3 regions of the Rhodococcus sp. GB-02 genome follow, and region 2 is predicted to be linked to each of the others. Evidence: riboswitches for the same ligand, from Rfam matches in the RefSeq annotation. Region 2 holds a riboswitch; each other region holds the start of a gene.
The links. Region 2 has a riboswitch for S-adenosylmethionine ahead of ACSW29_RS16285 (FAD/NAD(P)-binding protein). Riboswitches for the same ligand answer to the same signal wherever they lie in the genome.
Positions count from the first base shown of each region.

Region 1: another riboswitch for S-adenosylmethionine. It lies ahead of ACSW29_RS04360 (aminotransferase class V-fold PLP-dependent enzyme); the one in region 2 lies ahead of ACSW29_RS16285 (FAD/NAD(P)-binding protein).
Region 3: another riboswitch for S-adenosylmethionine. It lies ahead of ACSW29_RS08615 (putative leader peptide); the one in region 2 lies ahead of ACSW29_RS16285 (FAD/NAD(P)-binding protein).

Region 1 covers NZ_JBPUKE010000001.1:900,913-911,369, forward strand. The annotation lists gene ACSW29_RS04330 (Pls/PosA family non-ribosomal peptide synthetase) at 1-2,852, opposite strand, end outside; gene ACSW29_RS04335 (BCCT family transporter) at 2,975-4,828, opposite strand; gene ACSW29_RS04340 (hypothetical protein) at 5,257-5,661, opposite strand; gene ACSW29_RS04345 (hypothetical protein) at 5,701-6,027, shown strand; gene ACSW29_RS04350 (hypothetical protein) at 6,043-6,183, opposite strand; gene ACSW29_RS04355 (helix-turn-helix domain-containing protein) at 6,488-6,796, shown strand; SAM riboswitch class IV at 6,831-6,945, shown strand; gene ACSW29_RS04360 (aminotransferase class V-fold PLP-dependent enzyme) at 6,999-8,324, shown strand; gene ACSW29_RS04365 (hypothetical protein) at 8,536-9,150, shown strand; gene ACSW29_RS04370 (PaaX family transcriptional regulator C-terminal domain-containing protein) at 9,129-10,037, opposite strand; gene ACSW29_RS04375 (alpha/beta hydrolase family protein) at 10,109-10,457, shown strand, end outside.
Region 2 covers NZ_JBPUKE010000002.1:671,394-681,850, reverse strand. The annotation lists gene ACSW29_RS16325 (amidohydrolase) at 1-278, opposite strand, end outside; gene ACSW29_RS16320 (MFS transporter) at 295-1,545, opposite strand; gene ACSW29_RS16315 (TMEM175 family protein) at 1,762-2,370, shown strand; partial or broken gene ACSW29_RS16310 (CGNR zinc finger domain-containing protein) at 2,372-2,623, opposite strand; gene ACSW29_RS16305 (NAD-binding protein) at 2,570-3,016, shown strand; gene ACSW29_RS16300 (MFS transporter) at 3,013-4,212, shown strand; gene ACSW29_RS16295 (Rv2253 family sensor-like surface protein) at 4,225-4,740, shown strand; gene ACSW29_RS16290 (ATP-dependent Clp protease ATP-binding subunit) at 4,855-7,278, shown strand; gene ACSW29_RS16285 (FAD/NAD(P)-binding protein) at 7,331-9,223, opposite strand; SAM riboswitch class I at 9,228-9,321, opposite strand; gene fahA (fumarylacetoacetase) at 9,425-10,457, opposite strand, start outside.
Region 3 covers NZ_JBPUKE010000001.1:1,798,482-1,808,938, reverse strand. The annotation lists gene ACSW29_RS08645 (NtaA/DmoA family FMN-dependent monooxygenase) at 1-855, opposite strand, end outside; gene ACSW29_RS08640 (LLM class flavin-dependent oxidoreductase) at 880-1,998, opposite strand; gene ACSW29_RS08635 (dipeptide ABC transporter ATP-binding protein) at 1,985-3,607, opposite strand; gene ACSW29_RS08630 (ABC transporter permease) at 3,604-4,494, opposite strand; gene ACSW29_RS08625 (ABC transporter permease) at 4,487-5,485, opposite strand; gene ACSW29_RS08620 (ABC transporter substrate-binding protein) at 5,488-7,128, opposite strand; gene ACSW29_RS08615 (putative leader peptide) at 7,277-7,366, opposite strand; SAM riboswitch class I at 7,375-7,469, opposite strand; gene ACSW29_RS08610 (GNAT family N-acetyltransferase) at 7,487-8,077, opposite strand; gene ACSW29_RS08605 (FAD-dependent oxidoreductase) at 8,086-9,195, opposite strand; gene ACSW29_RS08600 (ABC transporter substrate-binding protein) at 9,206-10,177, opposite strand; gene ACSW29_RS08595 (amino acid ABC transporter ATP-binding protein) at 10,212-10,457, opposite strand, start outside.

The DNA.
Region 1 (10,457 bases), on a different contig from region 2:
CCCGGCGTCAGCAGGCTCGCGTAGAGCGGGAAGAGGAAGGTTCTGGCCGAGTCGAGCAGGCGTTCGGTCGCCCACACCTGCCAGCCGATGCGGCTGCGGACGGGGTGGTAGCCGGGGGTCAGCCCGATCGAGAGAAGACGAACTGCCACCAGTGTGATGACTGCGAAGACGAGCAAACTCAGGACGGTTGCGACGGGAAGCATGATCAACGATTGGAGCACTGCACTCGCGAGCGTGTCGGTGTCGCGAATCCACCAACCGATCAACGCGATCCCGGCCATCAGAGCAAAGATCGGCATACCGGCCAGGAAGACCGAGGTGACGCCGTATACCGGTACCCAGCCGGGTGCGCGCTTCGGATGTTCAGCAGGCCAAGGATGATTCGCTTTCCCGACCTTGGTGGCGGGGGAGCCGGCCCACTGCTGGTTTGCCTTCACTCGGCCGAACACCGCAGATCCGGGTTCGACGACGGCGTCCCGACCGATACGCGCGCCGGGCAGAAGCGTCGAGCGTGAACCGACGGAAGCGCCGTCGCCGATCTTGATCTCGCCGATGTGAATGACGTCGCCGTCGATCCAGTGGCCGGAGAGGTCGACTTCGGGTTCGACGGAGCAGCCGTCACCGAGCTCGAGCATGCCGGTGATCGGGGGAAGTGTGTGGAGATCGACGCCGCTGCCGATGTCGGCGCCGAGGGCGCGGGCGTAATAGAGCATCCACGGCGCGCCCGAAAGGTTGGCTGCGCCACTGGCTTCGGTGAGTCGCAGCGCTATCCACAGACGCAGATGTTCACTACCACCTCGCGGGTACGTCCCTGGCTTCAACTTGCGTAGGAGCACTCGCGCCCCGACGACGGCGATGGTCATACGGCCGATCGGCGTGATGAACACGATGAACGCCAACAGGATCCACCACCACGAGACAGTGGGCGCCCAGCTGACGTCGACGAACCAGCCGAGGACGTTGTTCGCGATCGCCAGCCACGTCACCCACTGCAGTCCGGTGAGCGTCGTGAGTGGAACGGTGACGGCGATCTGCGTGAGCTGAGTCTTCAAGGGCGTGGGGGCGACGGTGCGCGGCTCGACAGTTTCGGTGGGTGCCAATTCGTCGAGATATTCGGCGAGCGATCCCAACCGTGGATGGTCGTAGAGCTGTGCGACGGTCACTTCGGGGAACCGCTCGCGCAGGGCGGTCACCAACTGAGCAGCAGAGAGGGATCCGCCGCCCACCTCGAAGAAGTCGTCGTCGAGTCCGGTGATCTGCGCGCCCAGGATCGAACCCCACAGACCGGCAACCCAGGCGGCGGTGCCGTCGAGCCCCAACGCAGCCCCGGCATCTTCACCGGCGCCGGGCAATGGCCATGGCAGTGCATTTCGGTCTACCTTGCCTGACGTACGCGTCGGAAGTTCGTCCATCAGGGCCAGACGCGGCACGAGCGCTGCTGGTAGTTGCTCGCTGAGCAGTGCATGAGCGGCCTTGAGATCGAAGTCGGGATCCGTGCTCGCGATGTATCCGACGAGGAGTTGATTGCCGGCCGCCGTCTTCTTCACGGCTGCGGCAGCGCCGCTGACGCCCGGCAGGTTCTGTAAGGCGTTGTCGACCTCACCGAGTTCGATGCGCCTGCCGCCGAGCTTGACCTGATCGTCCGCGCGGCCTTGGAACATCAGGCCGGTGGTCTCGAGTCGGACCAGGTCGCCGCTCCGGTAGGCGCGTTCCCACCCGATCGAAGGCATCGACGCGTACTTCTCGGCGTCCTTCGCGGGATCGAGGTAGCGGGCCAGGCCGACGCCGCCGATCACCAGCTCGCCCACCTCACCGACCGCTACGGGATTGCTCTGGGCGTCGACGACGGCAAGGTCCCAGCCGTCGAGGGGGAGGCCGATGCTGACGGGGCTCTTGCCGTCCATCAGTGCGCCGCAGGCGACGACGGTTGCCTCGGTGGGGCCGTAAGTGTTCCAGACCTCGCGACCCTCGACAGCCAGGCGCTCGGCCAGTTCGGGTGGGCAGGCTTCGCCGCCGAAGATCAGCAGTCGAACGGCTTCGAGAGCTTCGGCCGGCCACAGAGACGCAAGGGTCGGCACGGTGGAGACGATGCTGACGTCACGCGAGACCAGCCACGGGCCGAGGTCCATGCCGCTGCGAACCAGCGAACGAGGTGCCGGGACGAGGCAGGCGCCGTGGCGCCACGCGAGCCACATCTCCTCGCAGGACGCGTCGAATGCCACGGACAACCCCGCAAGGACGCGATCACCAGGTCCGATGGGCTCGTCCTGGAGGAACATGCGCGCTTCGGCGTCGACGAACGCCGCGGCATTGAGGTGAGTGACCGCGACGCCCTTGGGGGTGCCCGTGGATCCTGAGGTGAAGATGATCCAGGCGTCGTCCTCGGGTTCGGGTTCGCGAACCGGTGGATGTTCGAGCCGCTTAGCTGCCGTACCTGGCTGGATACCGTCGCCGGTGATGATCGCCGCTACTTGCGCCTCACCGAAGACCAGCTCGGCGCGCTCTTCCGGATCGTCGGCGTCGACGGGCACGTACGCGGCGCCCGCCGCGAGGATGGACAGGATCGCCACGTACAGCGAACGTGAACCTGACGGCATCCTGATTCCGACGCGGTCACCTGCGCCGACGCCGGCATCACCGAGCCAGCGCGCACCGAGCTCGATCTCGTCGAGCAACTCCGAGTACGACAGTGTGGTGTCGCCGTCGTCGATGGCAGGTGCTTCCGGGTTGGCCTCGGCTGAGGCCCGCACGATGTCGATGAGCGTGCGCGGCGCAGGTGCATGCGCCGACCGTAGGAATACGGACGGTATCCCGAAAGATTGTTCCGTCTCCGACTGCGACTGGAGTGGCAAACCCGTTGGTCCTGTTCTACTCACGAAACTTAGAGTCCTGCGAACTGTCGAGTTGAAAGTCTCATGACAAGTTTGCGAGTTGGTGAACAGATATGCCTAATGCAACATGCCGAACGTGCCGGTCAGTCCGTACTGGCAGCTTGGGCGTGGCCTTCTGCCGAGTCGGCGAACTCGGGTGTGTCGAACACCTCTCCGCCCAGTGGATCGACAACCTTCGATTCCTCGGAGAAGTCGACGGCGCCGGTATCCGGGTCGATATTGACCGCATGGGCGGGAACTTCGTGGACCGCGAAGAGCATGTGGGCGTCGGAGGGTTCCGTCGTGATCCCGTTTTGCGACGGGGTCAGACCGGCGAAGGTCGACGAGATCTTCAGATCGCGGAGCCGCTTTTCGGTGGGTTGTGGAACGTCGGTCGACGCCGGGGTATTAGTCGAAACTCGCAGGTAGCGAGGTGCCGAAGCGACCTCGTACCGGAACGCCTTCAGCATCGACAGGCACGCGAGCACCATGATGACCGAGAACGGCACAGCGGTGGCGATGGCAACGGTCTGCAGCGCGGTCAGCGATCCACTGCCACCCACGATGAGGAGAACCGCGGCGGCGGCACCGGAGAGGAACGTCCAGTAGACACGCGTGATCTTGGAGGTCTCCAAGCTGCCACCGGTCGCAAGGATGTCGATGACGATCGAGCCGGAATCCGCGGACGTGACGAAGAAGAACACGATCACGACGATCGCGAGGACACTCGAAATCGTTCCGAGCGGAAGTCCGTCGAGAAGCGTGAACAGCGACGTGTTGGTGTCCACTGCGCCGGATGCGTCGAGCATCGTGCCCTCGTTGCGCTGACGCAGAATGCCGGAGTTACCGAAGATCGTGAACCACAACGAACCGACCAGCGTCGGGGCCAGCAGTACACCGAAGACGAATTCGCGGATGGTGCGGCCGCGTGAGATGCGCGCGATGAACATGCCGACGAACGGTGCCCAGCTCATCCACCAACCCCAGTAGAAGATGGTCCAGGCGCCCTGCCAGCCGTCTTCGGCGAACGGGGACGTGCGCAGCATCAGTTCGGGCAAGGCCTGGACGTATCCGCCGAGGTTCTGCACCCACGACTGCATGAGGAACAGCGTCGGTCCCAGAATCAGGACGAACAGGGCTAGCGCTGCAGCGAGCATCATGTTGATGTTGGAGAGCCACTTGAGGCCCTTGGTGACGCCGGAGACGACTGAGAAGGTGGCCATACCCGTCACGATGACGATGATGGTGATGACCAACCAGTTGTCGGTCTCCACCCAGCCGAGGTAGTCGAGGCCGGCCGAGATCTGCTGGACACCGAAACCCAGGGACGTGGCGACACCGAAGAGCGTGCCGACGATGGCGACGACGTCGATGGCGTGGCCGATCTTTCCCTCGATGCGAGCACGTCCGAGCAGTGGCTCGAGCAGCCAACGTATCGACAGCGGGCGGCCCTTTCGGTAGGTCATGTACGCCAGACCCAGGCCGACGACGACGTAGATCGCCCATGCATGCAGGCCCCAGTGGAACATCGTCAGTTCCATTGCTTGATTGGCCGCGGCGTCCGTGGATCCGGCGACCTGCCCGGCGACGGGAGGGGTCACGTAGTGCGAAAGCGGTTCGGCTACTCCGTAGAACACGAGGCCGATGCCCATACCGGCACTGAAGAGCATCGCGAACCACGAGAGCATCCCGAATTCGGGCTGCTCGTCGTCACGTCCCAATCGGATGTTGCCGATGCGGCTGATTCCGCAGTACAGAGCAAAAATCACGAAACCGGTCGCGGAGAGGATGTACCACCAGCCGACGCCGTCGCTGATCACGTTGTTGAGTGTTTCGAAAGCATCCGCGGCGGTTCCCGCGTAGATCACGGCAAAGGCGATCAGGGCAAAGATCACTATCGATGCGGGGATGAACACGGGTTTCCGTAGTTCACGCCACGCAGTTTTGACCGCAGTCATTCCACTCCTCGAACATTCAGGCATTCACAGCGCCCATCAGGGCGGCCACGTGTCACGCGTAGGTGGGCGTTTCGCTCACACCATCGCAGGTCAAGACCGGGCTATTGCTTTGGAATTCAACGTAACGTCAAGTTTCGGTCAACTCAACTGGACGAAAGATGCTGTACTGCCGCGAAAATTCCCACTGAATACCGTTGTTCCGGTTGTAAACCATTGGGCAATAGTGGCATTGGGTCACAAGTGGAAGGCTGAACGACGAATTCGATTGGTACGTTGAGTTGAATCGGTCGGGTCGACGCTCACCGATTGATCGCAATTGTCAAACTCGGCGAAACAGCCTGTCTGTCAGGTGGTTAACTCCTGGCGTGCTCGTTCGATCGTGGCGGTAAGGTGTCGATATCTAACTGTGATTGTGATGGTCGCAACTATCAGTGATGCGGGCCCTGTTCGCCCCGCTGGGCGTCGATGAGATCCATCGCATCCTTCAGGCCCAAGCCCGGATGTAGTTCGCGTAGTGCCTTGATTGCCGAAATACGGTCGTCAGTCGACGCGAGTGCGCTACGGACATCGTCGGCGGGTATGTCGGAGGGTGCAGTTGTCCCTTCCCACCACACTGCCTGAGGATTGTTCCTGTTTCGCCAGGCTTGGACGGTGTAGTAAGCAGATCCGACCGTCGCGAAGAGCCAGATCGCGAACCATGTCCAATTCCAAGCTGTGGGTTCTGTGATGACCTTGTCGATGGTGCTTGGGCCGAAGAAAACGAGTAGCCAGGCCAGCACGATCGTCTGCCACCATCGCTCGACGCGCCTGCTCGGTATCCACCACTCGGCCACCGACCGATACTCGCACAGGGCTGCCGTTTCGGTGCGAACATGGTGATCATGGAGATTCGTGATGCGGTGGAGCGACTTCGAGGGGATTCCGGGACCTCGATGATCTTCGGTGAACCGCACCAGTCCAGCGACGGATCAATGATCATCACGGTTTCGCGTCTGCATCGGCGGTGGCGCGGAGACCCCATACCGGTGCCAGTGGGAGTGTTCTCGATCCACGAGGGTGAGCCGTCGTGGTCACCGGCTGTCGATCACACCAGGGTGGCTTTGATGGGGGAGTTCATCGGGTTGGCGGCCGCGGTGATCGCAACTCTGGCCGTTCTACGTCGGCCGCCCTGGCCTGATGTGACGATTCAGAAGGGGTGACTCGGAAGGGGTGACTCAGAAGGGGTGACCCAGAATTACGCCGATCAGCTGGAACGGCATTGCCAGGAACATCGATCCGACGTAGAGCGGATAGCGAACCGGATCGCCGGCGAGGTAACCCTCGGCGAGCCAGGCCATTACGTCTGCTGATCCCATAGTCTTTCGTCCCTTCGCTGTTGTGGTTCAACGACCTTTTCGGTCGTGGGAGTTGTTTTGTTACAAGCGAACTCGAAGGAGGAGTAGATGTGATTGCAGTTTCGACTCAGCAAACGTCGTCAAATGAGATCTTCGGGGGCGGCGGATGACAACGGGCGCGATTACGACTTGCCGGGGCAAACTCCATCGGTGGAGTTTGGATACTTAGCATCGTGCGGTAGTGAAATCTGTGCGTTCTGCGCAGGATCGCCGAGCGTATTCGCGCAGCTCGAGCTCGGTTGGAACCCACAATTGGAACCCGCAAGTGGAACCCACAGTGGAGGCATGGACGCGGGCCGACACGTTTCAGCCTGCCGCCGCGACACGGCCCGCGCCGCTACGAGATTCGAATGGAGAGTTGCTCGAGACTCTCTCGACGTACCTCGACGAAGAATCGTCTCTGGCTCACACCGCAACCCGAATGGGCTTGCACCGCAACACCGTATCGAGTCGAATCGATCGAATTCAGCGCCTTCTCTCGGTGGATCTGGCCGATCCGGAAACCCAGGCTTGCACTCCACCTCGCCTGCCGGGCGATTACGCGGTGAAGACGGCCTTCGCAGCTTCGTCTTGACAAGCACGGGACGTTCCTGCCATCCTCGTTGCCAGGTCACGAGTACCAGTGTTCAGCCCCGGCTTGCTGGTCGGCAACCCTCCTCCGCGGTGGGGTGCTCCGGGTGACGACCCGGCTGCGTTCGAAAACGAATGCGGCAAGCGCGGACTCTTCCGGGGCCATCACCCGACGAACGAGTCCTTGAACGTGAGGATTGTCTTCGATGACTGCTGTATTGAGTGCCGACACCTGCTGCACCACCGCGATTGCCAAGGTTTCGGGTGCTGACCTGCAGGTTCCATTGGTTCAGGGCGGCGAATGCTCCTACGCCAACTTCGACTACGCGGCCAGCGCGCCGGCATTGGCCCAGGTCACCGACCGTATCGCCGAATTGTTGCCCACGTACGCCAGCGTCCACCGCGGTGCCGGCTACGCGTCTCGTATCTCCACTCTCACCTACGAGAACGCTCGTGAATCCGTTGCTCGTTTCGTGAACTGTGCCGACGATCAGGTCGTCGTCTTCACCCGGAACACCACCGATTCGCTGAACTTGCTGGCCCAGTGCGTCCCCGGCAGCACTGTTGTCCTCGACGTCGAGCATCACGCAAACCTGTTGCCGTGGAACGACGCTCGTATCGTCACCGCCGCAGACACCATCGAAGAGACGATCGAGCGTCTGATCGGTGAACTGTGCACCAAGCCTGCTGCGCTGCTCGCAATCACCGGCGCCTCCAACGTAACCGGCGAGATCCTGCCGATTGCACGCTTGGCCGACATCGCGCACCGTTGCGGCGCACGTATTCTCGTCGACGCTGCTCAGTTGGCTCCCCACCGTCGCATCGACCTGCAGGAATGCGGCGTCGACTACGTGGCGTTCTCGGGCCACAAGCTCTACGCGCCGTTCGGCGCCGGCGTACTGGTCGGACGCCGTGACTGGCTCGACGAAGCTCAGCCGTACCTCGCCGGCGGCGGCGCCGTGCGTGAGGTGACCGTCGAGTCCACCGAATGGGCTTGCGCGCCTGCACGTCATGAGGCCGGTTCCCCCAACGTGCTCGGTGCGGCAGCCATCGCGACCGCATGCGAAACCCTGCACGCCCTGGACTTCGACGTCATCGCCGAGCATGAGAAGGCACTCACCGCGCAACTCACCGACGGATTGTCCGCCATCGAGGGCGTCTCGCTCGTGCGACTGTGGAACGACGCACCGGACGCCGTCGGAATCGTCACCTTCACCGTCGACGGATTCGAAGCGGGCGAAATCGCCGCATTCCTCTCCGCAGAACACGGCATCGGAGTTCGCGACGGTCGCTTCTGCGCACATCCGGTTCTCGCACGCCTCGGCCTCTCCGGCGGTGCAGTCCGCGCCAGCCTCGGCCTCGGTAGCAGTTCGGACGACGTGACGCGGTTGGTCGACGCCGTGAACATCCTGGTTTCGAATCAGCGTGATTGGAACTACGCCAAGACTGCCGGTGCGTGGAACCCCGTGCCCGAGACCCGCCCCTTCCTCGGAGCCGCAGACGACAATGCCGGCGCAGCCGAGTGCGTCTGAGCTGAGCTCGGTCCCCGAAAACTCGAACGGACAACTAGCATGGCAGCCATGGCACCAGCGGATTTCCCCGCCACCCCTTCGAGAGTGAGCATCACTCTCGGTCAGTGGTGCCGTCGTCATGTCGATCTGTGCCGTACCTCGTCAGGAATGTGTTCGAGCTGACGATTCGTCTCGCTCATCCCACACTTTTTCTGATTTTCGGAGGTCACACATGTCTTCACTCGCTTCGCATTCTCTGCACGTGGCGGTCGAGTTGACCGGATCCGGTCACCATCCGGCCGCTGAGGGCGCACCAGGAAACCTGCCGATCATCGGCGGCGACTACTGGGTGGACCTCACCGAGAGCGACAGGGCTCTCGATTTAGCTTCATTCCCTACCAATGTGGTTCGGATTCGCGCTGCGGACCTGCGTGAGGCGCAGCTCGAACGCGCACGGATCCGTGCTGCTGTCGCCGAAGAAGGCCGCGATCCCGAGAGTGTCGCAGTACTGGTCGATCTCGAGATTCTGATCGCACCGGAAGCTCGCTCCGCTCGTAAAGAGCTTGCACAGTTGGACAGTGCGTTGACTGCTCCGCGGGTCCCGGTTTCGCTTCACTACGTCGGAACACCCTCCGGGCTCGGCAGTTTGATCGCCGATATCCGAGCTGCCGAGGTCGCCGACGGCGTTACGTTGCTCCCCCTCGCCTTGCCCCGCACGCTCGAACATCTGGTGGACAGCACCATTCCGTGGCTCCAGGATCGCGGACTTGTCACACCGTCCACCGCAGTCGACGAAGTGCTCGGTCGTTTCGGACTGCCGCCCCGTCAGCGCACGCTCGCGTCCTGATCACCGATCGCATCTGCGTACAGGTGGAACAGCGACGGTAATTCGTCTGCACCGTCCACCTGTGCCAGAAGCGCCCAGCACTGTGCCGTGACGAAGCGCGCCCGCGTGCCGATCCAGTTGGTGGGCAGCAGTTCCGGCGGCAGCAGAGGGTCCGGCTCCATGGCTCGCGTGAATTCCGCCGCGAGTTCGATGGTCATAGTGACAGCATCGGTGCCCGGAGTGTTCTGCAGTTTCTCCAGGCGCACAGTCGCTACGTCGAGCAACCGTTCGTATCCGGCTGCGATCTCGTCCAGCGGCCACAACTGTGCGGCAATTTTCACGGGGTCTTCGAGCCTGCCCACTTTCAGATCTCGAGTGCGGAGAGAAGACAGGTGCTGTTCGACGTCGAGTTCGGCGGCCGCATCCAGAACGTACGGTTCCCAGGCGTGCGGCGAGACGTACAGACCGCCCTGGACGAGCGCGCCGCCGAGGTAAACGACCCTGGTGCGCAGCGCATCTCGTGCTTTCCGTGACGACTCCGGAATTGCGAATCCGACAAGATGCCAATACCCGTCCCACGGTGTCGCAGTGTTGCGATCTTGTTGATAGGCCAGCCGAACGAATTCGACGTCGGGTTCCATCTCGCGCACGGCTTTCGGCGTTGCTAGTAGCGTGGCCTGCCGCCCGCGACCTTCCTGAGTGAACTTCCCCTCGGTGACCAACCGTTTGATGCACAGCCGAACCTGTTGATCTGTTTTGTCGAGGGCGTCGGCGGTGGCATAGAGGGTGTGCCCGTCGACAGTTCCGTCCGTGCGCAGTAATCCCTCGATCAAGATCCTCGTGGGTACATCGACGTCCCTGTCGGTCATCGCCATGTCCTTTCCTCGCTTCTCGACATCTTCGCTCATAACTGTACTATCGAATGCAATACGATCGTTTCAAATTCGTACGTTAGGGCGGGAAGATGGCAGCGGAATCGATGAGCGAAAGCAAGAGTAAGCCTCGTTTACGCAGGTGGACGGTTACTTCCCTGGCGGTGGTCGTTGTTCTGATCGTGGGTCTGGTTGGCTGGACGCTGTACCAGAACACCTACGACATCCGTGAGGAAAAAGTGACGATCGCTGGGGGATCGGTGCCGCTCCAGGGAGTCCTTGCACTGCCCGAACACGGTGACGGTCCCTTCGGGCTCGTGGTTTTCGTCCACGGAGACGGCCCGGTCGATGCAACACACGAGACCTTTTACAGGCCGGTCTGGGAGGCGTTCGCCAAGGCCGGGTACGCGTCACTCTCCTGGGACAAGCCGGGGGTGAATGGGGCACCGGGCAATT
Region 2 (10,457 bases):
CTGGACTGAATGTCGGCAAGATCGGTGGCATCGAGGAGATCGAGTTTCTGCAGCGCAAATCCCATCATGACTAAATGCGTATGGGCGTCGACAAAACCGGGGAGCACGAGGGCACCTTCGAGGTCGATCACCTCGGCGTCGGGAGCCAGGATATCGGCATAGACGGTTTCGCCCACGAATCTGAGCTGTTGGCCCTCGACGACTATCGATTCGGCCCACCCGTCCTCGGCAGCGGTGAAGATCTTTCCGTTGCGGTAGTGAGTGATGTTGTCATTCATGACTTCTACGTGATCCTTACGCGATGACGGTAGTAGTGATGGCGGCGCTGTGGTGACGATACGCACCCTCGGTACGCACGGAGAGCCGGGAAACCAAGGCGAACGGGACCAACAAGACGAAGCTGATCCCCGAGATGATGACTCCGAAGGTCGGATACCCGAGGCTCGCAGTCACCGAAGTGCCGAACAACGGCGCAAACGCGGAGCCGATGAGGTAGGTACCCAGCAGTGGGGCGGACCATCGGCCGGCCGCGTCGAGCGCGGCCGAGATGGCAACCAAGACGATGAACGTGGCCGCGTAGATCGTGTTCCACGCGATGACCAGTGCGAGGTAGATCGTGGGATCGGTGGTGAGGCTGGCAGACAGCTTCAGGATTGCCCCGAGTATCAGTAGCACGGAGATCGATACTGTCCGACTGACCCGAGAACCCAACGCGGTCAAGGTAACAGCCGCGAGCACACCACCCGCCGTTGATGCGCTCAGTGCGAGACTCATTTGTTGATCCGAGAGCCCGGCGTGCTCGGAACCCATGATGCCGAGTACTGCCCACAGTGAGTCCTCACTGATCGCCCAGACGGCGAGCATCGCGAGGAAGGCAGTCCCGGCAAAAGTGAGTCGTTTCGCGCTTACCCCGGCGGGGAGAGTTGTGGTCGCATTGGCGGACTTCGCCGTCTCCGGCGACTCTTTCACCGGGGACGACGGCAACCAGGTGACCGTTGCTGCGGTAGCCAGTGCCAGGACTGCGACGATGCCGAAGGCGTTGGTCATATGTGTGCCGAGGATGGGAATGAGAGCGAGGACCGCTGTGACGACGAGACGGTTCACGAGCCCGCTGATGCTCGATGCCCGGTCTGGGTTCGTGAGCGCGGCCAGTGCCGCGCCACCGACGGATGCGGCTCCACCAGCGCCGACACCGCCGATGATGATCGCGGCACACGCGATTGCCGTCGACGGTGCGATGGCCGCGACGCCGAATGCGGCCGCCATCGCGATCAGACTGATGCGGCCGAGGAGATGGCGATGCGGACCCGATGCGATCCGCGTGCTGGCGAGGCAGGTGACCGCGCAGACCAGCAGCGATGCGGTCAGAACTGCACCGGCGGCAGATTCGGTGACACCGAGGTCCTCGACCATTGCCACGATCATCAGGGGGATGAGGTTCGCGGTGATGAACCCCATGACGCCGATACTGAAGACGGCAACACCACGGTTGGTGGTGAGTGGAACCCGGTCTGACTTCGTATTCGCAGAAGCGTTGTTTGGCACTAGGGCAACCCCAAGTCCTGAAGGGGGTGGCGGAACCGACCCCTGATGGCGTGATGCGAGTCACTTAATGAATGCGATTCGTTAAGTATGGGGACGACCGAGGGCTCGGTCAAGAGGTATAACGAATTTGATTCGTTAATAGTATGTTTCGGGATCCTGACTCCCGCGCAGTGGCGTCGCCGGTCTGTTTCTTGTTGTGAGGCTTATGCTTCCGCAATGGCTGAGATCGCGGAACGAACCCGCTACTTCGAGCGCTACGTCACTTTCATCGACGCGATAGTTGCCATCGCGATCACGCTGCTCGTCCTGCCGTTGGTCGAGTTGACCAGCGACCACCACGGAACCACGTCGGAACTGCTGCGCGAACACTCTGCACAGTTCTACTCCTTCGCCCTGAGCTTTCTCGTGATCTTCCGCCTGTGGTGGTCGCAGCATCGACTCCTTCGCTTTGTGGTCGACGCAGACAAGGTGGTTGTGCGCGGACTGGGGTTGTGGGTACTGACCATCGTGTTCCTGCCCTTCCCGACGGCGCTGGTTGCAGCGCCGTCCCCGGACCTGGGAACCAGGGCCCTCTACATCGGGACGATGGCTGCCAGCGCCGCGTGCCTGGCGGTGGTCGCGTGGGGACTGGTTCGCAACCCGTCGTTGAGCGAAGAGAGTGCAAAGCCGCATTTCACGGCCGAGATCGTCACCTTCCTGATAATGGTGGTGGCACTGCTCGTCAGCGTGCTTGTCCCGGCGACGTCGTACTTCCCGTTGCTGCTTCTCCTGCTGTCGACCCCGATCGAGAAGCTGTGGGATCGAGTGGCGGCGAAGGTGAAATGAGCTAGTCGGCACACGCGGTCATCGCGGATTTCTTCGCCTTGTTTCCGCAGATGTTCATCGAGCACCAGCGTCGGTTGCTGCCGCGGCTGGTATCGACGTAGAGGCCGGTGCACCCGTCGCCTTGGCATGCTTTGACGCGGTCGCGGTCGGGGCCGCCCAGTACCGCGATCGCGTCGGCTGCCACGATCGACAGGGCGTCATGGATCGGACTGCCTCCGGTCGATTTCCAGAGAGCTCGGCCGTCGTGAAGGACGAGGTCGGCAATTACCTCATCCTCTCTGCGATTCAATCCTTGGGTGAGGCAATCACATTGGGGGAGAGGTCAGGTGTGGACGGAAGCCGACTCGTAGAACTGCTGACCTCGACGATCTTCCCGGGGCCGGTCTACTCCAGTTACGGAAACCTCGTCGCGACGCGTCAGTACGAGCCTGCAGGATTCACCACCGCTCTGGGCCTCAAGGATTTGAGGCTTGCGCTCGACGCCGCCGACAGCGTCGATCTGGATTTGCCGTTCGGTGGCGTACTTCGAGGCGTGCTCGCTCAGGCTCTGGCGAACGGTCAGGGCGAGATGGACTGGGCGTCGATTGCAGAACTGGTCCGTTCCGGCGAGCCGGGCAAAGGCAGCTCCGAAACCCCGACGCGGTGAGCTCGACTTCGGACAGGACGGCGACTTCGACACCGGAGGAGGCCGATTCCTCTCGGGCGCTGCCGCTGGCCGGGTTGTCGGCGCTCGCGATGGCGGGTTTCATCGCGATCACCACTGAGGCCATGCCGGCCGGACTACTGGTGCAGATCGGATCGGGGCTGTCCGTATCTGTCTCCGGCGCAGGGCAATTGGTCACCGCATACGCATTGGGTTCCGTCGTCGGGGCGGTACCGTTGATCGCTCTGACTCGTGGATTTCAGCGGCGCGCAGTCCTGGTGTCGGCGATTCTGGGGTTCGGTGTCTTCAATCTGGTGACAGCGCTGTCGTCGAATCTTGTTCTCACCTTGGGTGTTCGGTTTCTGGCCGGCATGGCAGCAGGTGTGGTGTGGGGGTTGCTTGCCGGGTACGCACGCAGGATGTCACCCCCTCACCTGCAGGGGCGGGCCGTTGCGGTTGCCTCCGTCGGACAGCCGATCGTGCTGGCAATCGGCGTTCCGATGGGTGCGTGGCTCGGGACCCTGGCCGATTGGCGCGTCGTCTTCGCCGTGATGTCGGTTGCTGCGCTACTTCTGGTCGTATGGATACTCACGGTGATGCCGGACTTTCCCGGGCAACAAGCGGATCGGCAGCTGTCGGTGCGGAAAGTCCTGGTCCTGCCGGGCGTACGACCGATTCTGTTTGTCGCGTTCTTGTGGATCTTCGCGCACAACATCGTGTACTCGTATCTGGCGGCGTTTCTGGATCGCATCGGTTTCGGCGATCGGTTGGGAATCGTTTTGTTCGCGTTCGGACTTTTCGCCTTCGTGGGCATCGGTGTGGTCGGGGTGTTTGTCGACCGGGCCCTTCGAAGTCTCACCGTGCTGAGCTTGGTGGTCTTTGCCGCAGCTTTGACGGCGTTGGGCGTCGGCGGTGACAGCTTCGTAGTGATCGCACTCAGCGTTGCGGTATGGGGCGTGGCATTCGGAGGCGCTCCCACTCTCCTTCAGACTGCGCTCGCCGACACGACGGGCGACGCTGTGGACACTGCGCAATCGGTTTTCGTGACGATCTTCAATTCGGCGATCGCAGCGGGCGGCGTTGTGGGTGGACTGGTCCTGGCGAACAGGGATGCGGGAGCGTTGCCGTTGGTGGCGTTGGTGCTGATCGTAATCGGTGTTCTTGTGGCCAGTATCCGACAAATCGGACATAGCTTGTGATTCACTTCACGCATGCGGAAGTCATTTGTGCTGGTCACGCTGGTTGCTGGTTGGTTGGTAGCAGGGGCGATGCCCGCGGGGGCGGCGGACGCGAACTGGTCCGGTGATTACTCGCTCAAGCGCTTCGCCGCGACCAAGACGGGTACAAGTCTGGCCGCCAGCCAATGGGAGCCGGATTTCTCGGATACGTACACGTTCGAGACGGACTGCTCGGGCGGAGTGTGTGTTGCCACCGTGGTGGGCGGGCCGGCTCCCGCCAATCCGACTTTGCCGCAGCCGGCGCAATACACCTGGGACGGAACCAGTTGGGTGCACCCCTATGACTGGGAGTGGGATTGCTACCAGGGTGAGGGTGTGCCGAAGGTGTGGGCGCCGGCGCACTCGGACGCGTACTACACACCTCAGCCCGATGGCAGCCTGAAAGGTTCGTGGCGTACCGACATCAAGAGTGGCCCCTGCGAGGGATCGGTGATCATGCACATCGAGGCGTACCCGGTCGGTCGATCTACCGGATCTTTCGGCAGTTGAGAACGATCTTCGTCCTGAAGGTGTTGAAACAAATCTGAGCCCGCGGGAATTGATCGAGCCCCATGCACGTTAATTGAGTCAGTAACGCTCAACTTTCTGCAAGGAGGCTTCGGAATGCCAGCATTCTTCGGGCCCGAGGGTCCCGGTCGCATCGATATTTCCCGGCTCATGAGCAGGGCCACCCAGCAACTCATGGCTGACGCTGCACGTGTAGCGGCTGCTCGCGGTGATTCGGATCTCGATGCACTGCACGTTCTCCGCGTCATGGCGGAGCAGGATCCGGTCCGCACGCTCATGCAGCGCGCCGGAGCCGACCCGAAATCCGTGGTCGACGCCGTCGACCTGCGGCTGCCACAAGGCCGTGAGCAGGGGGCCTACTCTGCTCCTGCGCTCAGCAGCGCCGTGAAAACCGCTCTACTCGAGGCTCATCAACTGGCCCGAGCCCTGGGATCGACGTACATCGACCCCGAACATCTCTTCATCGCATTGGCCGGTGACCCCGATCATGTTCCGGGGCGTCTGCTCGCTTCGGCAGGCATCACGCCGGAGAAGCTGCAGGCAGCGGTTCAGAACCCTGCAGCCGGTCCAGTCGAAGACGAGTCCACCACACCGACGCTCGACAAGTACGGCGTCGATCTCACCGATCGCGCACGCAACGGCGGCGTCGATCCGGTGATCGGCCGCGCCGACGAGATCGAACAGACCATCGAGATCCTCTCCCGCCGCACCAAGAACAACCCCGTCCTGGTGGGTGAGGCCGGCGTCGGCAAGACGGCCATCGTCGAAGGTCTCGCCCAGCGCATCGTCGACGGGGATGTCCCGGAATCGTTGGTGGGCAAGAGGATAGTCCAGCTCGAACTCTCGAGCATGGTCTCGGGTACTCGCTACCGCGGAGACTTCGAGGAACGGCTGACCAAGGTGATCGACGAGATCACCGCGCACAAGGACGAGCTGATCGTCTTCATCGACGAGATGCACACCATCGCCGGTGCCGGAGGCGGCGCCGAAGGTGCGATGGATGCCGGAAACATCCTCAAGCCCAAGCTCGCTCGCGGTGAACTGCATATCGTCGGCGCCACCACGCTCGACGAATACCGCAAGAACATCGAGAAGGATCCCGCGCTCGAGCGGCGCTTCCAGCCCGTACAGGTCGGGGAGCCGTCGATCGAGGACGCGATCGCCATCTTGAGCGGACTGCGCAGTCGGTACGAGGATCACCACAAGGTGCACTACACCGACGAGGCGATCACCGCTGCGGTGGAGCTGTCGGCACGGTACATCGGCGACAGGTTCTTGCCGGACAAGGCAATCGACTTGATCGACCAGGCCGGCGCCAGGCTTCGCTTGAAGACTGCCACGGTGGACACCGCTGCGCTGCAGCAGCGTCTCGAGCAGCTCGAGAGCGACAAGGAAAAAGCCGTCGCCGACGAGTTGTACGAGAAGGCGTCGACCCTGCGTGACGAGATCAACGGCGTCGCAAAGCGTCTCGAGGAGGCAGGATCCTCGGTTCCTTCCGAGGAAACTCCGGATGTGACCGCTGAACAGATCGCCGAAGTTGTCGCCCGTGCCACGGGTATTCCGGCCAGCCAGATGACTCAAGCAGAGAAAGATCGCCTGCGCCGTCTGGAAGAGGAACTGCACGGTCGTGTCATCGGGCAAGATGACGCCGTTCGCGCAATCGCGCGTGCGGTGCGTCGTAGCCGGACCGGTATGAGCGATCCGGATCGTCCCGTCGGTAGCTTCCTGTTCCTCGGACCTACCGGTGTCGGCAAGACGGAGCTCGCAAAAGCTCTGGCTGCCACACTCTTCGGTGACGAGAACAAGATGCTGCGCTTCGACATGAGTGAGTTCGGTGAGAGGCACACGGTAAGCCGATTGGTCGGTGCTCCTCCCGGATATGTCGGCTACGGCGAGGCCGGACAGCTCACGGAACAGGTGCGTCGTAACCCGTACTCGGTGATCCTGCTCGACGAGATCGAGAAGGCACACCCGGACGTGTTCAACACCTTGCTCCAGGTGCTCGACGACGGGCGTCTGACCGACGGCCAGGGTCGAACGGTGGACTTCAAGAACACTGTCGTGATCATGACCAGCAACCTCGGCTCGGACATCATCTCGAGCAAGTCCGGTGGACTCGGCTTCACCACAGGTGATGCAGAGTCGGCGGAGAAGCCACTGCGCGACCGCGTGATGGCCAGGTTGCGCGAATCGATGCGGCCGGAGTTCCTCAACCGCATCGACGAGATCGTGATCTTCCGCAAGCTCGACACCGAGCAACTGCACCGGATCACTGATCTGTTGCTCGACGACAGCCGGAAGCGGTTGCAGTCCAAGGGCATCGACATCGAGTTCACCGCCGACGCAGTGGACTGGATTGCCGAGCACGGGCATCAACCCGAGTTCGGGGCTCGCCCGTTGCGTCGTTCGATTCAGCGTGTGGTCGACGACAAGATCGCCGACATGCTGCTCGACGATCTCCTCGAAGAGGGCGGCAGTATCACCGTCGCGGTTGACGAGGGCGAGTTGGTGTTCAGCTAGGAGGGGCACAGCCCCCGTGAGCGGTTAGGGAGTCTCTGGACTCCCTAACCGCTCACAGGCGCGCAGCGCCCAAAATCTCCGCCGCCAGGGCATCGTTGTGCCGGAAAAACCCCGCATTGGTACGGGGACGAGGGAAAGCCGCCGACCAGTTGTGGCCTGCAACCCACGGCCCGGCCGCGAAGCGGCGAGGATGAGCTGTGTTGTCCTGGTCGAGAATTCGTGAAGTACCGTCGACGGCGAGCTTCGCCGAACTGTCCACGGTCGCAAGAAGTTCGACTGCCTCGCCCCGACCGTGAAGCGTCCGCAGGAGCGAGTCACCGCTCGCGCTGATGGAAGCAACCGGCAAGCGTGCTTCGACGAGGGTGTTCGCGGCCACGATGTCGGTGTGCGACGCACTACGAGCGACAAAGATCCCAGCACCCGTTACCGGGTCGATTTCGGTGGAGAACGCTGAATCCGGCCCGAGGAACTGGACGATGCCGGCCTCGTTGAGCGCGATCAACTGTTCCAGACGCTCGGGTGGCGGACCACTGGCAATGAAGCTGAAGAACGAATGCAGCCAACCCTCGACGTCCTTGGCGACGGATTCGGCCGGGATTCTGCCGCGCCGCAACAATTCTCCGACAGTCATGTACGTCGAGAGCAGCGCTGAGAAGACAGCTGCGTCGGCGCTGAAATACGGGTCCGATCTCCGCACGACGTCTGCCGAGATATATTCGCTGATCCGGGATTGGACCTCGGCGAGTCCGTCGTAGCGCTCACCGTCGAGTGGGCGGTTCAGCCGCTCGAGATCGATGCGGTCTTCCGGCTTCGGGACTGCGTTCTCTACCAGTTCCTGCAATCGAGGTGATCCCCAAGCCAGCGAGGCGAATTTGGCGTCGAACTCCTCCCAGGTGCCCACCGTCCGATCCGGGTGCGACGCGAACAGTTCGTGATAGTGGGCGCCTGCCAGTTCTTTCGACGCCAAGGGCCAGATGTCGTTTCGGAAATCCAACGGTCCGTCGCCGGGCACAAGATCAGCGGTGAAGAACCGAGGTAGCGGTGGCCGCGCGTCGGCGATCGAGTACGAAATCTTGGAGTGATACGGCACGCCGCGACGAGATCCGGTATACAACAGAGGTTCCCGACCCGAGGGAGCGTAAGTGAGGGCACCGTCCTCACCGCGTTCGAAGATGCCGCCGCGGCTCTCGGCGAGGAGAACCATCCAGTCGATGAAAGCCAGCCCGAGCCCGGCGATCAGAACCGGTTCGCGTTCGGGGATGACATCGGCATCGAGGTCGGCGGTGTATCCCGGCCCTACATAGGTCAATCCGTGATCGGACGCGAAGCTGGTCAGTGCGATTTCACGTGGGGCAGGCAACGCATCGGGGTGCCCTTGTGCGAGAAGGACGGCCGTCGCGTCGATGACAGCTCCGTCATCCAGATGAACCGTCTGTGTCTTGCCGACGTTCACGATGTCGACCACGGATCGTCGATGAACTCGGACGTCGACGTGCGCTGGTGCGGAGTCGACCGCGGTCTGGAACACCCAGTTCAGGTATCGGCTCTGCAGTGACCTCGATGCAAACGACGACGGGGTGATCATCGGAACTTCTGCCGCGATTTCGGGGAATTCGGCAAGTTCAGCCGAGTGCTCGGCGACCCATTCCGCGAGTGTCGGTCCCGGCAGCACCGGGCCGGTTACGGCGGTGGTCGCGTCGGTGAACATCGTGACGTCCGCGGTTGTCGAATTCATCCACAGAAGCGGCGCCTGGCTGCCTCGCCAAATGCGGCCGGCGCCTGCCGGATACGGGTCGACAACGTGAATGTCGATCGGTGTGGGATCGGCGTTCACCGATTCGTGAGCGAGGATCCGCTCGAGTACGCCGGTCCCGCGTGGTCCACCGCCCACGATCACGATGACAGTTGCTGCCCTCACTGAGGTAAGGGGTCGATCGCCGGGCACGAGTCCTCCATCGGACCTGGCAGAAAGCACCCGCACCTCAGCTGAGGGGGTTGCTGCGACGTCACGGAGCCAGGACTCTCGATCGCTCTGGATGGTTAGTCCAGCTTATCTTCGGAGAATCGTGAGGCAAGGAATTCCGGACATCAGATCAGCGTGAATCAAACAGTTGTCAATCGGTCTCCCGAGTCGACAGATCGACGGTTACCTTTCGGTCTGCGTCGCCGGCAGAATACGGGCGTGAACATCCCCGAAGCCGATTCGTGAACCGCCGATGCCGGGAGCGGTGGCCGAGATGGCGATGGTGTCGCCGTCTTCGAGAAAAGCGCGAGTCTCGGAACCCACAGTTACGGGTTCCTCGCCGCCCCAGGTCAGTTCGATGAAGGCGCCGCGCTGATCCTTGTCCGGTCCGGAAATGGTTCCGGACGCAAAGAGATCGCCGGTGCTCGCTGCTGCACCGTTGATGGTGGTGTGCGCGAGCATCTGCGCAGGTGACCAGTACATCTGCGCGTAGGGCGGTCGCGAGACGACGTGACCGTTCCATTCGACGGCCAAATCGATGTCCAGTCCCCACTTCTCCTCACCTCGCAGGTATGAGAGCGGTTCGGGGTCCTGCACCGGAGTGTCGATTCGGGCTGCTTCGAGGGCGAGCAACGGCACGATCCACGGCGAGATGGAGGTCGCGAAGCTCTTCCCCAGGTTCGGACCGAGGGGCACGTACTCCCACGCCTGGATGTCTCGGGCTGTCCAGTCGTTCACGACGACCGCGCCGAAGACGTGCTCGGCAAATTCGTCCGGGGTAATGGAATCGCCCATCTTCGAGGGAGTTCCGACGATGAACCCCATCTCGGCTTCGATGTCGAGGCGACGAGACGGTCCGAAGTCAGGGTTCTCCTGATCGGGTGCTTTCCGCTGTCCGCAAGGGCGAACGATATCGGTGCCGGAGACGACGATGGTGCTCGAGCGTCCGTGGTATCCGACGGGAAGGTGCTTCCAGTTCGGCATCAAGGGGGCGGAGTCCGGACGGAACAACTTTCCGAGGTTCGTTGCGTGATTCTCCGAGGCGTAGAAGTCGACGTAGTCGGCTACGGCGATCGGCAAGTGCAGTGTCACCGATTCGATGGAAAACACGGCATCCGAAACTATTTCGCCGGTTACCAGGTCCGTGATTCGATTTCGCACCGAGACCCACTGAGCTCGGCCCTGAGCCATGAATGCGTTCAGGGTCGGTTCGGCA
Region 3 (10,457 bases), on a different contig from region 2:
GTCCGCTGCGTTGTCACCGAGGACAAAGGTGGCGGCGGGGAGAATCTTGAGGTCTGCGTGTGTACGTCCGTACTTGGCCAGGCGCCCCTTCATGTCGGCGTAGAAGGCCTTGCCCGCTTCGAGGGTTCCGTGCCCGGTGAAGATGGCGTCTGCCTTGGCCGCGCCGAACTCGCGTCCTTCGTCGGAGTCACCTGCCTGCAACAGAACTGGATGCCCCTGCGGACTCCGTGGTACTTCGAAGCGTCCGGAGATGTCGAACTGCTTACCGGAGTGTTGGAACTGGCCGACCTGCTGGTCGGTGGCGAAAACACCGCGCTCACGGTCGACGATCGGACGGTCGATGCTCCAACTGTCCCACAGCGTCCGTACTGCGTCGACCAACTCGTTGGCGCGTGCATACCGCTCGGAATGCTCCAGATACCCGCCGCGGCGGAAGTTCTCGCCGGTGAAGGCGTCCGAGGAGGTGACCAGGTTCCAGGCGGCGCGGCCGTCGGAGAGATGATCGAGCGTCGAGAACTGCTTGGCCAACTCGTACGGTTCGTTGAACGTCGTGTTGATCGTCCCGGCCAGGCCGAGATGCGTTGTCACACCGGCAACCGCATTGAGAATACTGAAGGTGTCCGGGCGACCGACCACGTCGAGGTCGTGAATTTTGCCCTGATGCTCGCGTAGGCGCAAACCCTCTGCGAGGAAGAAGAAGTCGAACAATCCGCGTTCGGCACTGCGTGCGAGATGCTCGAACGAGCTGAACTCGATCTGACTCTTGGACGCCGGATCGGTCCACACCGTGGTGTTGTTCACGCCGGGAAAGTGAGCGCCCAGATGAACCTGCTTGCGAATCCTGTTCTGTGTCATCGGTGTTCCTGTTCTTTACTCGCGCTACGCGAACTGATTGACGGGCAACTCGAAGCCCAACCGCTCGCGCAGTGTCGGGGCGGTACTCGGTCGCGGATTGAGAGTTGGAACTACGTCCGTCGCGATCTTGTCCACGGCGGCGGCCAGCGCCAGGGGACGCAGAACCACACCGTCGATCCCGGCGAGCCCACCGATCTCACGCAATAGCGCAGTCAAACCCGCGCTGTCACCGCGATAGAACAACGAGTGCGGTGCATACGGCGCTCCCGCCCATTCCTCGAGTTCCGCCAAAGCGTCGTCGGCGGCACCGCGATCGGCTCCGAGAAGTACGTCGACATCGAGGAGCACTCTGACGCTGCGCCCGAGGGCAGCCGCACTCGCGTGGACCAGCTTGGCCGTAGCTTTGCCCTCGCCGAGGTCGGTTGCCGAAATCCGAATCAGATCTCCGCGCGCAACGGCGAGTTCGCGGGCCTCCGGTCGACTCGCGTCGACGGCGATCAGCGGCTGGCCCTGTGGCGATCGCGGCGTGATGGACGGGCCCTTGACGGAAAAGTTCTTTCCCTCGAAATCGATGTAGTGCAGCTTGTCCCGATCGATGAAACGTCCGCTCACAGCATCACGTATCTCGGCGTCGTCCTCCCAGCTGTCCCACAGCCGACTGACCACCTCGACCGCCTCGGACGCTTCCTCCCACGCAGACTCCGGACCCTGCACTGCCTTTCGGCCGAACAACGCCGCCTGCTCGGTGGTGTCGGACACCGCGACCTGCCAACCGGCCCGCCCAGCAGACGAGTAGTCGATGCTCGCGACAGCCTTGGAAATATGGAACGGTTCGGTGTGCGTGACCGTCGCAGTGGGGATAAGGCCGATGCGCGAGGTCACAGCACTCAGCCTCGCCGCGGTTGCCACTGCTTCCAACCTGCCCTGTACAGCGTGCTGGCCCTCGGATTGGAGCCCGAAAGAATCGGGGAGGAACGCCAGATCCACCCCACCCTGATCCGCGGCGGTCACCAGGTCCACCCAGTACGACGGCGTGAACAGATCTTCGGCGCGCGAATCCTCGCGTCGCCAGGAGTGCGGATGAGCTCCGGCGCCCTCGAATTCGAGGCCGACTAGGAATGCTCCGGAACTACGCTCGGACATGTTGGGCCTTTCCTGTCGAATGATCCCGCCCGGGGATCGCGTCGAGAAGTGTGCGTGTGTACCCGTTTCGGGGATTGTCGAAAATCTCGGCGGTAGTGCCGATTTCGAGCAATCGCCCAGCTTGCATGACGCCGACTACGTCACTGATCTGGCGAACTACCGCCAGATCGTGGGAGATGAAGAGATAGGTCAGTCCCAGCTCTCGCTGCAACTCGTCGAGTAGCGCCAAGATCTGCGCTTGAACCGAGACGTCGAGAGCGGATACCGGCTCGTCGAGAACGAGCAGATCCGGCTTCAGAGCGAGCGCGCGAGCGATCGCCACCCGCTGACGCTGGCCGCCCGAGAGTTCGGCCGGCTTGCGGCTCAGGAACTGCTCGGGCAGTGCAACCTGATCGAGCAACTCGGCGGCACGGCTCTGTTGCTGACTGCGTCCTCCAACCTTGAAGGCCCGCAGCGGCTCCGCCACGATGTCTTGGACGGACAATTTCGGGTCGAGTGACGCGTAAGGGTTCTGATACACGAGCTGAATCTTTCGACGCAGCTCGCGCAGGTCTCTGCCCTTGACCTTCGTGATGTCCTGACCGTCGAAGGTGATGGTGCCGGCGTCCGCCTGCTCCAATCGCACGGCAATGCGTGCGGTGGTCGACTTGCCGGAGCCTGACTCCCCGACCAGTGACACCGTCTGACCCTTCGGGACAGTCAGCGACACTTCATCAACCGCGGTGATCGAACTCCCGCGGCCGACGTTGAAACGCTTGGTGATTCCGGTCAGCGTCAGCAGCGGCGTCGTGTCCTGACGGACCGGGCGATCAACCGGTCCCGAGGACAGGCTCGGCGCAGAGTTCAGCAGCTTCTTCGTGTACTCGTCTCGCGGGTCTCCCAGAATATCTGCGGTACGGCCGGATTCGACGATCCTGCCGCCCTGCATGACCAGGATCCGGTCCGCGCGGTCTGCGGCCACACCCAGGTCGTGCGTGATCAGGAGCACGGCGGCACCGGATTCGGCGATTCGCTCGTCGAGATGGTCGAGAATGCGTCGTTGAACCGTGACGTCCAGAGCACTGGTCGGCTCGTCGGCGATGATGAGGGTCGGGTTCGCCACAAGAGCGATGCCGATCAGAACTCGTTGCCGCATACCGCCGGACAGCTCGTGTGGGTACTGGCGTGCCCGGATTTCCGGGCGGTCGATACCCGCACGCTCGAGCACGGCGACGGCATCCAACCGCGCTGTTCGCCGGTCGGCGAGGCCGTGGATCCGCAGGACTTCTGCAACCTGGTCGCCGATCCGGGTCACCGGGTTGAGCGAGGTCGTCGGATCCTGCGGCACCAAACCGATACGAGCGCCGCGGATTCGCTGCCACGCGCGGTCGGAGTACGAATCGATTCTCTCACCTTCGAACTCGACGCTTCCGCCCGTGATGTGGCCGCTACCGGCGAGCAGGCCCAGTATCGCGTGCGCCGTTGTCGACTTTCCCGAACCCGACTCCCCCACCACCGCAACCACTTCGCCGCGGCCGACGGTGAAACTCACACCGGATACGGCCGGCTCGTTGCCGTAGGAGATCTGCAGGTCGGTGACGGAAAGCAACTGTTCCTCGGTCGTGCTCATCGTCGGTTGCTCCTTTCGATCTCATGGCCGATACGGTGTGCCGAGATGACCACGGCGACAATCGCGAGACCGGGAAGTGTTGTCATCCACCAGGCATTGGCGAGGAAGTTGCGCCCCTCGGATACCAGCGATCCCCATTCAGGGGTAGGCGGAACCGCACCGAATCCCAAGAAGCTCAGTGCCGACACTGCAAGAACTGCCTGCCCGAACTCGACTGCGGACAGCGCGACCACGGGCGCGTACGAGTTGGGCAGCACGTGCCGACGCAGGACACCGAGCCACTGCACACCCGAGCTAAACGCGGCCTCGACGTACTGAGCGCCGCGCACCCGCATCACTTCGGCACGCATCACTCGCGCAAAATTGGCGACCATACTGACGCCGACCGCGATGGCAACGTTGATGGTGCCGAAGCCGAGTGCGGTCACCAACGCCAGCGAGAGCAGCAGCGCCGGAATGGACAGCAGGACATCGACAATGCGCATCAGAACGGCGTCGACGACTCCGCCGACAAAGCCCGCGAGCAGACCGATGATCGATCCTGCTACCAACGCGATTCCCACCGCTACCAAAGTCGCGGTCAGGGACAGTGCAGCGCCGTGCACGAAGCGTGTGTACAGGTCACGCCCGAGGTTGTCGGTTCCGAACCAATGCGCCAGGCTCGGGCCCTGCAGTTTGTCTGCCGGGACGCCGGACAACGGATCGCCGCTGGCAAAAAATCCGGGTGCGACGGCAAAGCCGATGGCAAGCAACACGATCAACACCGGAATCACCAAGCCGGGCTTTCGGATCCAGCCGATGGCCGTGGACTTTCGGCGCGAAACAACAGGTGCCTTCGCCTCGACGCGCGGATCGAGGAGTAGGGGTTCGATCAATGTGTCAGACATGAGCCGGCTCCAGATCGGTCGAGCTTTCGGTATTCGACTTTTCGGTGTGACTCTTCTTCGTCTGGATGATCCGTGGATCTATCAAGGGGTAGAAGAGGTCGACCGCGAGGTTGACGAGCACGAACACGAGAGAGGCGAACACAACGACTCCCTGCACCACCGGGATGTCCTGCGCCATCACCGACGTCTGGGTCAGACGGCCGACGCCCGCGCGGGAGAACACCGTCTCCACGACCACCGAACCAGCCAGCAGAGTTCCGACCAGTACACCGGCGATGGTGAATGCCGGAATGCTCGCCAGTCGCAACGCGTGACGGGTCTGCACGCGCCAACGGCTGGCACCCTTGGCATAGGCGGTCTCCACGTGCGGCGAACGCAGCGTCGACTGCAGGCTGGTCGTGAGGACCTGTGCGATAACGGCGCCGGTCGGGATCGCGAGGGTGATCGCGGGGAGAACTACCGTTGCGAATCCCTTGTCCCCGAATGCCGGGAAGATGTGCATACGGAACGAGAAGAGTTGCAGGAGGATCAGACCCACCCAGAAGGTGGGCACTGCCACTCCCAGAGGCGGCAGCGAGAACAACAGGTTCGCCAGCCACCACTTGCGGGTGTAGGTAGCGAAGAACGCGATCGCCACTCCGAACAGCACGGCGAGAACCAAAGCCGTGGTTGCCAGCACCAGGGTGCTCGGCAATGCCGAGAAGATGGCATCCGTCACCGACTGACCGGTGGAGATCGACGTACCGAAATCGCCGCGAAGAGCCTTGGTCAGCGATGTCCAGTACTGCACCCACACCGACTGGTCCAAGCCGTATCGTGCCCGAAGCTGATCGAGCGCAGCCTGATCCACTGCAACACCCTGCCCGGATGAGTCCGCAGCCATGCTGACCGGATCGCTCGGCAGGAGGAACAGAATCACGAACGAAATGGTGAAGGCGGCCCAAAGGACAACTGCGGCCTGGCCCAGTCGGGTGAGTACGTATCGAGTCATGACTACTTACCCGACAACCATGCGTCGTAGAACTGCAGGCGTGACGAGGCTTCGAAGTTCAGATCCTGAACACTCGATCCGGCGCCGATGGCCTGCGAGAGCTCGATGGTGGGAATGGACAGCCCACGGTCGAGGATCAATTCCTGTGCGGTGGATACCAGTTCGCCGCGCTGCCCGTTGTCCGTGGCTGCAAGCTGCTCGGTGAGAACCTTGTCGAGCTCCGGATCTGCGCCGCGACGGTTGAGGTTGCGGCCCTCGGTGCTGAACGACGCCCGCAGGATGTCGGCGTCGGCCCTAGTGCTGTTGTAGTACAGCGAATCGTAATCACCCGACACCCCCTTCTCGGTCCATTCACCGTTCGAGACCAGATTGAGCTGCAGGTCGACGCCGACCTTCTTGAGCTGCTGCTGAACGAGCTCGAGAATGGCCTGATTACCCGAGAACACCGGGCTGAACGTGACGCTGAAAGTGAGCTTCTGCCCGTCCTTCTCGCGAATACCGTCGCTTCCGGTCTTCCAACCGGCTGCATCGAGAAGCTTCGCCGACTTGTCGGCGTCGTACGTCACGACACTGGATTCGTCGGTGTAGAGCGGAGTGGTGTGAGCCAACGGGCTCGTTGCCGGGAAGAACGACGGATCCAGAACGGTGTCGACGAGCTCTTGCCGGTTGATCGCCGGAACGATGGCCTGGCGGACAGACTGATCAGCGAGAACTCCACGACTGACGTTGGGCTGGAAGAAGAAGCTCACGCCCGGGTTCGGCCGGGTGAGGATGCGTCCGCCTGCGCCCTCGATCTGCGGTGCGTCCTGTGGGAGCGCATCGCTGACCGCATCGAGCTGGCCGGAAGCCACGCTGCCCGCGCGCACACCGGATTCGGGGACCACGGTGAAGTCGACGCCGTCGAGGTAGGCCTCGCCCTGATGCGCGACCGCGTCCGACGCCCAGTTGTATCCCGCGCGCTTGGCGATCTTGACACTCTTGTCCTGCTGCCAGTCGGTGTAGACGAACGGCCCGGAGGCGATTACCGCTGCACCGGGGCAGCGCTGCTCGGATGCCAGTGCAGTGGTGGAATCAGCGAGGATTCCGAGCTGCGGCGTCGAAGTTGCTTGCAGGAACTGAACATTGGGTCCAGAGAAATTGATCTTCGCCGTGTGTGCGTCAACGACGTCGGTACCCGTGTAGGAGGACAGGTAGCTCTTCGCCAACGACGCGTTCGGCCCGAGGTTCTTGACCGAATCGAAGGTCTTCTTCACCGAATCCGCCGTCACCGGTGTGCCGTCACTGAAAGTGGCATCGTCGCGAAGGACAAACGTGAAGCTCGCGGCGTCGGGGCTGATCTCCCAACTCTTGGCGAGCCACGGGGTGATCTCTCCGGAGTCGGGATTTTGATCGGTCAGCGAATCCACCACGGTACGAGTGACATACACCGTCTGGTTACTTCCGGCCTGGGCCGGATCGGCGCACGTCGGCGCCTGCGAGAGGCCGTAGCGAAGGGTTCCACCGGACTGCGCGGGACCCGCGTCGGCACCGCTGTCACTTCCGTTGCTGCTGCAGCCGGCGAGGACCGTGCCGAGAACCGAGAGAGCACCGATACCGGCAATTACGGTCGCGCGTTTACGGGCACCGAATGAGGGCGAGGACACCAAGAACTCCTAAAGAGGCATGCCGAAGAGCGCACCCGCCGCCCTGAAGCAAGAAGCTCCGAAAAGGCGATCGAGCACGAATCACTTGTGCAGAGAAGAGAAAACAGACTTGTCGACGACTCGCCTGAGTGTGAATGACTGACCGAGGTCAGTTGGTACAGAAAGATCCCGCGGTGCGGCACAGGTCTACGTGACGACGCGACCAGGCGGTATCGAAACCGCCTTCGACTGCCTTCATTTCGTGTTCCTCCATCGGTCCTGGCGGTAGCACCCGCACCCGATCACTCGGGGGGTTGCTGCGACTTCAATGAGCCAGGTCTCTCGGTCGCTCTGGATGGTCGTTCGCAAGTGTACGAGGTCAAACCCGGGTGTTGTCAACCCGGTCGGTAGGAATTGCTGCTCGGGTCACATTTTCGAGCACTCGAAGTTGTTTCTCGAACGGGTGGACTCCCACCTCTTCGGGCGAGAGTGAAGCGTCGTAAAGCGGTGTGTATCCACTGGACAGATACAGCGCGAGCGCCTCGGGTTGCCGAGGGCCCGTCGTGAGGAACACCCGGTTGTATCCGCGAAGTTCGATCTCTCGTTCCAACTCACGAACGACGACCTTGCCGAGGCCGCGCTTCCGATAGTCGGCCGATGTCCAGATTCTTTTCAGTTCGGCGGTGGTGGAATCGAATTGGCGAAATGCACCGCCCGCAATCGGTACATCCGCGTGGGTGAGCACCAGTAGCGCCCCCTGCGGGTACGCAAATTCTTCTGCCGGGTACGTGGTGAGATCCTCGAGCATCGCTTCGCGAGTTCCGCCGTAACGCGAGCTGTATTCGAGCGCCAACTCCGCAATCAGTGGAGCTGCCAAGGGATCGTCCTGCGATACCGAGTAGACCTCTACCGCGCCGATACCGTCGAGCTGCCGAGTCCCGAGCTCCAGTGCCACAACACTTTCCTCCATGAATCTGGTCAACGCTCCCCCAGCCGAAAAGCTTCCGAAGCGAGAGTGGTTCCGTCGACGAGGTCCGATACAAGTTCACCCAGGGCTGGACCGAATTTGAATCCATGACCCGAGAATCCCGCCGCAACCGTGACATCGCCGACTCGGTCGATGACGAAGTGACTGTCCGGCGTGCTCGTGTACAGGCACGTGATCGACTCGACCTGGGCGGAATCGACGCCGGGTAACCACGACTCGGCGTACTCGACCAATCGTTGCTCACCGTCGACATCAGGGGTGTAGTCGCGGGTCTGCGGAGTCACCACCGGCCCGGTCGCGTGTTCACCGATCTTGATGCCGTCCTCGGAACCGAGTCCGTAGATTCCCGCAGTCTCCAACTGTGCACCCGGGTGGTGAACGAAACTCGGCCACTCGACTCCCGGATCGAGCGGTGCGAAGTGCGCCGGTTGTTCCTGCGTCGTGCGCAGCGTCGGCAATGCGATTTCGGAGCCGAGGCCGCTGTCTGCGATCAGGTCCGCAGTCCACGCACCGGCCGCGATCACGACCTGACGAGCCGCGAGCGTTCCACTCTCCGTCACCACGTCCACGCCGTACGACGCTCGCGCGAGTGCCAGTACCCGAACGTCGTGACGGACCTCGGCACCGGCGAACACCGCTCCCGCCTTCAAAGCGGTCACGGCGCGATCCGCATGCAACCGGCCTGCATCGGGGTGATGGAGCACGGTGGTGTCGAATCGCAGCCCCGGCCAGCGCGCGGACGCCTCGGCAGGAGTGAGGATCTCACCCTTGATGCCCGCCTCGACCAATATCTGCGCCTTGGACTGCACCGCCTGCGGCAGACCGTGATCGACCGCGCCTGTGAGTTCCAGGAACCCGATGTCCGTCGTGGTCTCCAACTCCCGCCACAGCGGCAGCGCGTCGGCCGCCAACCCTGTGTACAGGTGATTGTCGTAGGCCTGACGGTAGATGCGCGAAGTACCGTGCGACGCACCGTGCTTGTGCCCCGGCCCGAACTGTTCCAGCTGTACGACGCTACGTCCGCGCGCCGCGAGCCGCCATGCGGCGGAGGACCCGACGAGCCCTCCGCCGATGACGATCACATCGGGAATCTCACTCATGGACGAGAGCTCACTTGGTCTTCGGAAGGCCGGGCGGGTTGATCAAAGACGTGTCGACGGCTTCACTGGTGATGTTCCAGCGCTCGAGGATCCGCTGGTACGTGCCGTTCTCGATCGTGTGGTTGATCGCGTCATTGATTGCCTTGATCAGACCGTTGTCCTTCTTCACCAGCACCGCGATCTGCCCCTGCAGAGTGTCGCCGGCCCCGGAGAACTCACCGACAACCTCGGTCTCCCCCGACTGCTTGGCGTGGAACTGTGATGACGGGTTCGGCCCGAAGTAGGCGTCGATCCGGCCGGACTGCAGCGGGAGGTAGTAGTCGGTGGTGTTCTGGTAGTAGGAGATGTCGGTGGGCGCCAGGCCGGCCGCGACGTTCTGCTCACTCCACTTGACCAGCAGCGCTTCCTGATTGGTGCCCGAGGAGACGGCGATCTTCTTGCCCGCGACGTCCTTGGGTTCCTTGATGGAAATTCCGGCGCCCTTCTTGGCTTCGAAGGCCAGGGTGTCGAGGCGGTAGGTCGCGAAGTCGTACTTCTCCTTACGCTCCTCTGTGACAGTCACATTGGAGAGGAAGGCGTCAGCCTCGCCGGAGTCGACGCGGACGAAGTTCTGTGCCCAGTCAGCTGTCTGCAGGTCGACCTTCAAGCCGAGAACGTCGCCGATCAGGTAGGCGAAGTCGGTCTCGGAGCCGATGAGGGTGGTGTCGTCGTCGGCGTAGAAGCGGAGCGGCGGAGCGGAACCGGCACTACCGGTGACGCGCAGCGTGCCGCGGTCGCGGATGTCCTGAGGCAGCTCGGCGGCGATGGAATCCACCTTGTCGGTGGTGATGCGATTCTGGTCGGCGGTGAGGTTGTAACCCGCGGCAGCGGTGACCTGGGCTCCGTCGGACTCGGCGTCCGCACTGCTGCACGCTGCGCTGAGCAGTCCGACGGTGGCGACAGCCGAGATCAGGAAAGTGGCGCGACGGGATGGGGAGAACATCAATTTTTCCTTTCGGGAATGTGTCTTGGTCGCGTCAGAGAACGCGGGAGAGAAAAGCCTTGGTTCGTTCGTGAATCGGATTGTCGATCACCTGCGAAGGTGGGCCCTGTTCGACGATGACGCCGCCATCCATGAAGACCGCGGTGTCCGCCACTTCCCGAGCAAAACCGACCTCGTGCGTGACGATCACCAAAGTGGCGCCGTCACGGGCCAGCTGAGCCAGGACTTCGAGAACCTCGCCGACCAGTTCCGGGTCGAGCGCCGAGGTCGGCTCGTCGAA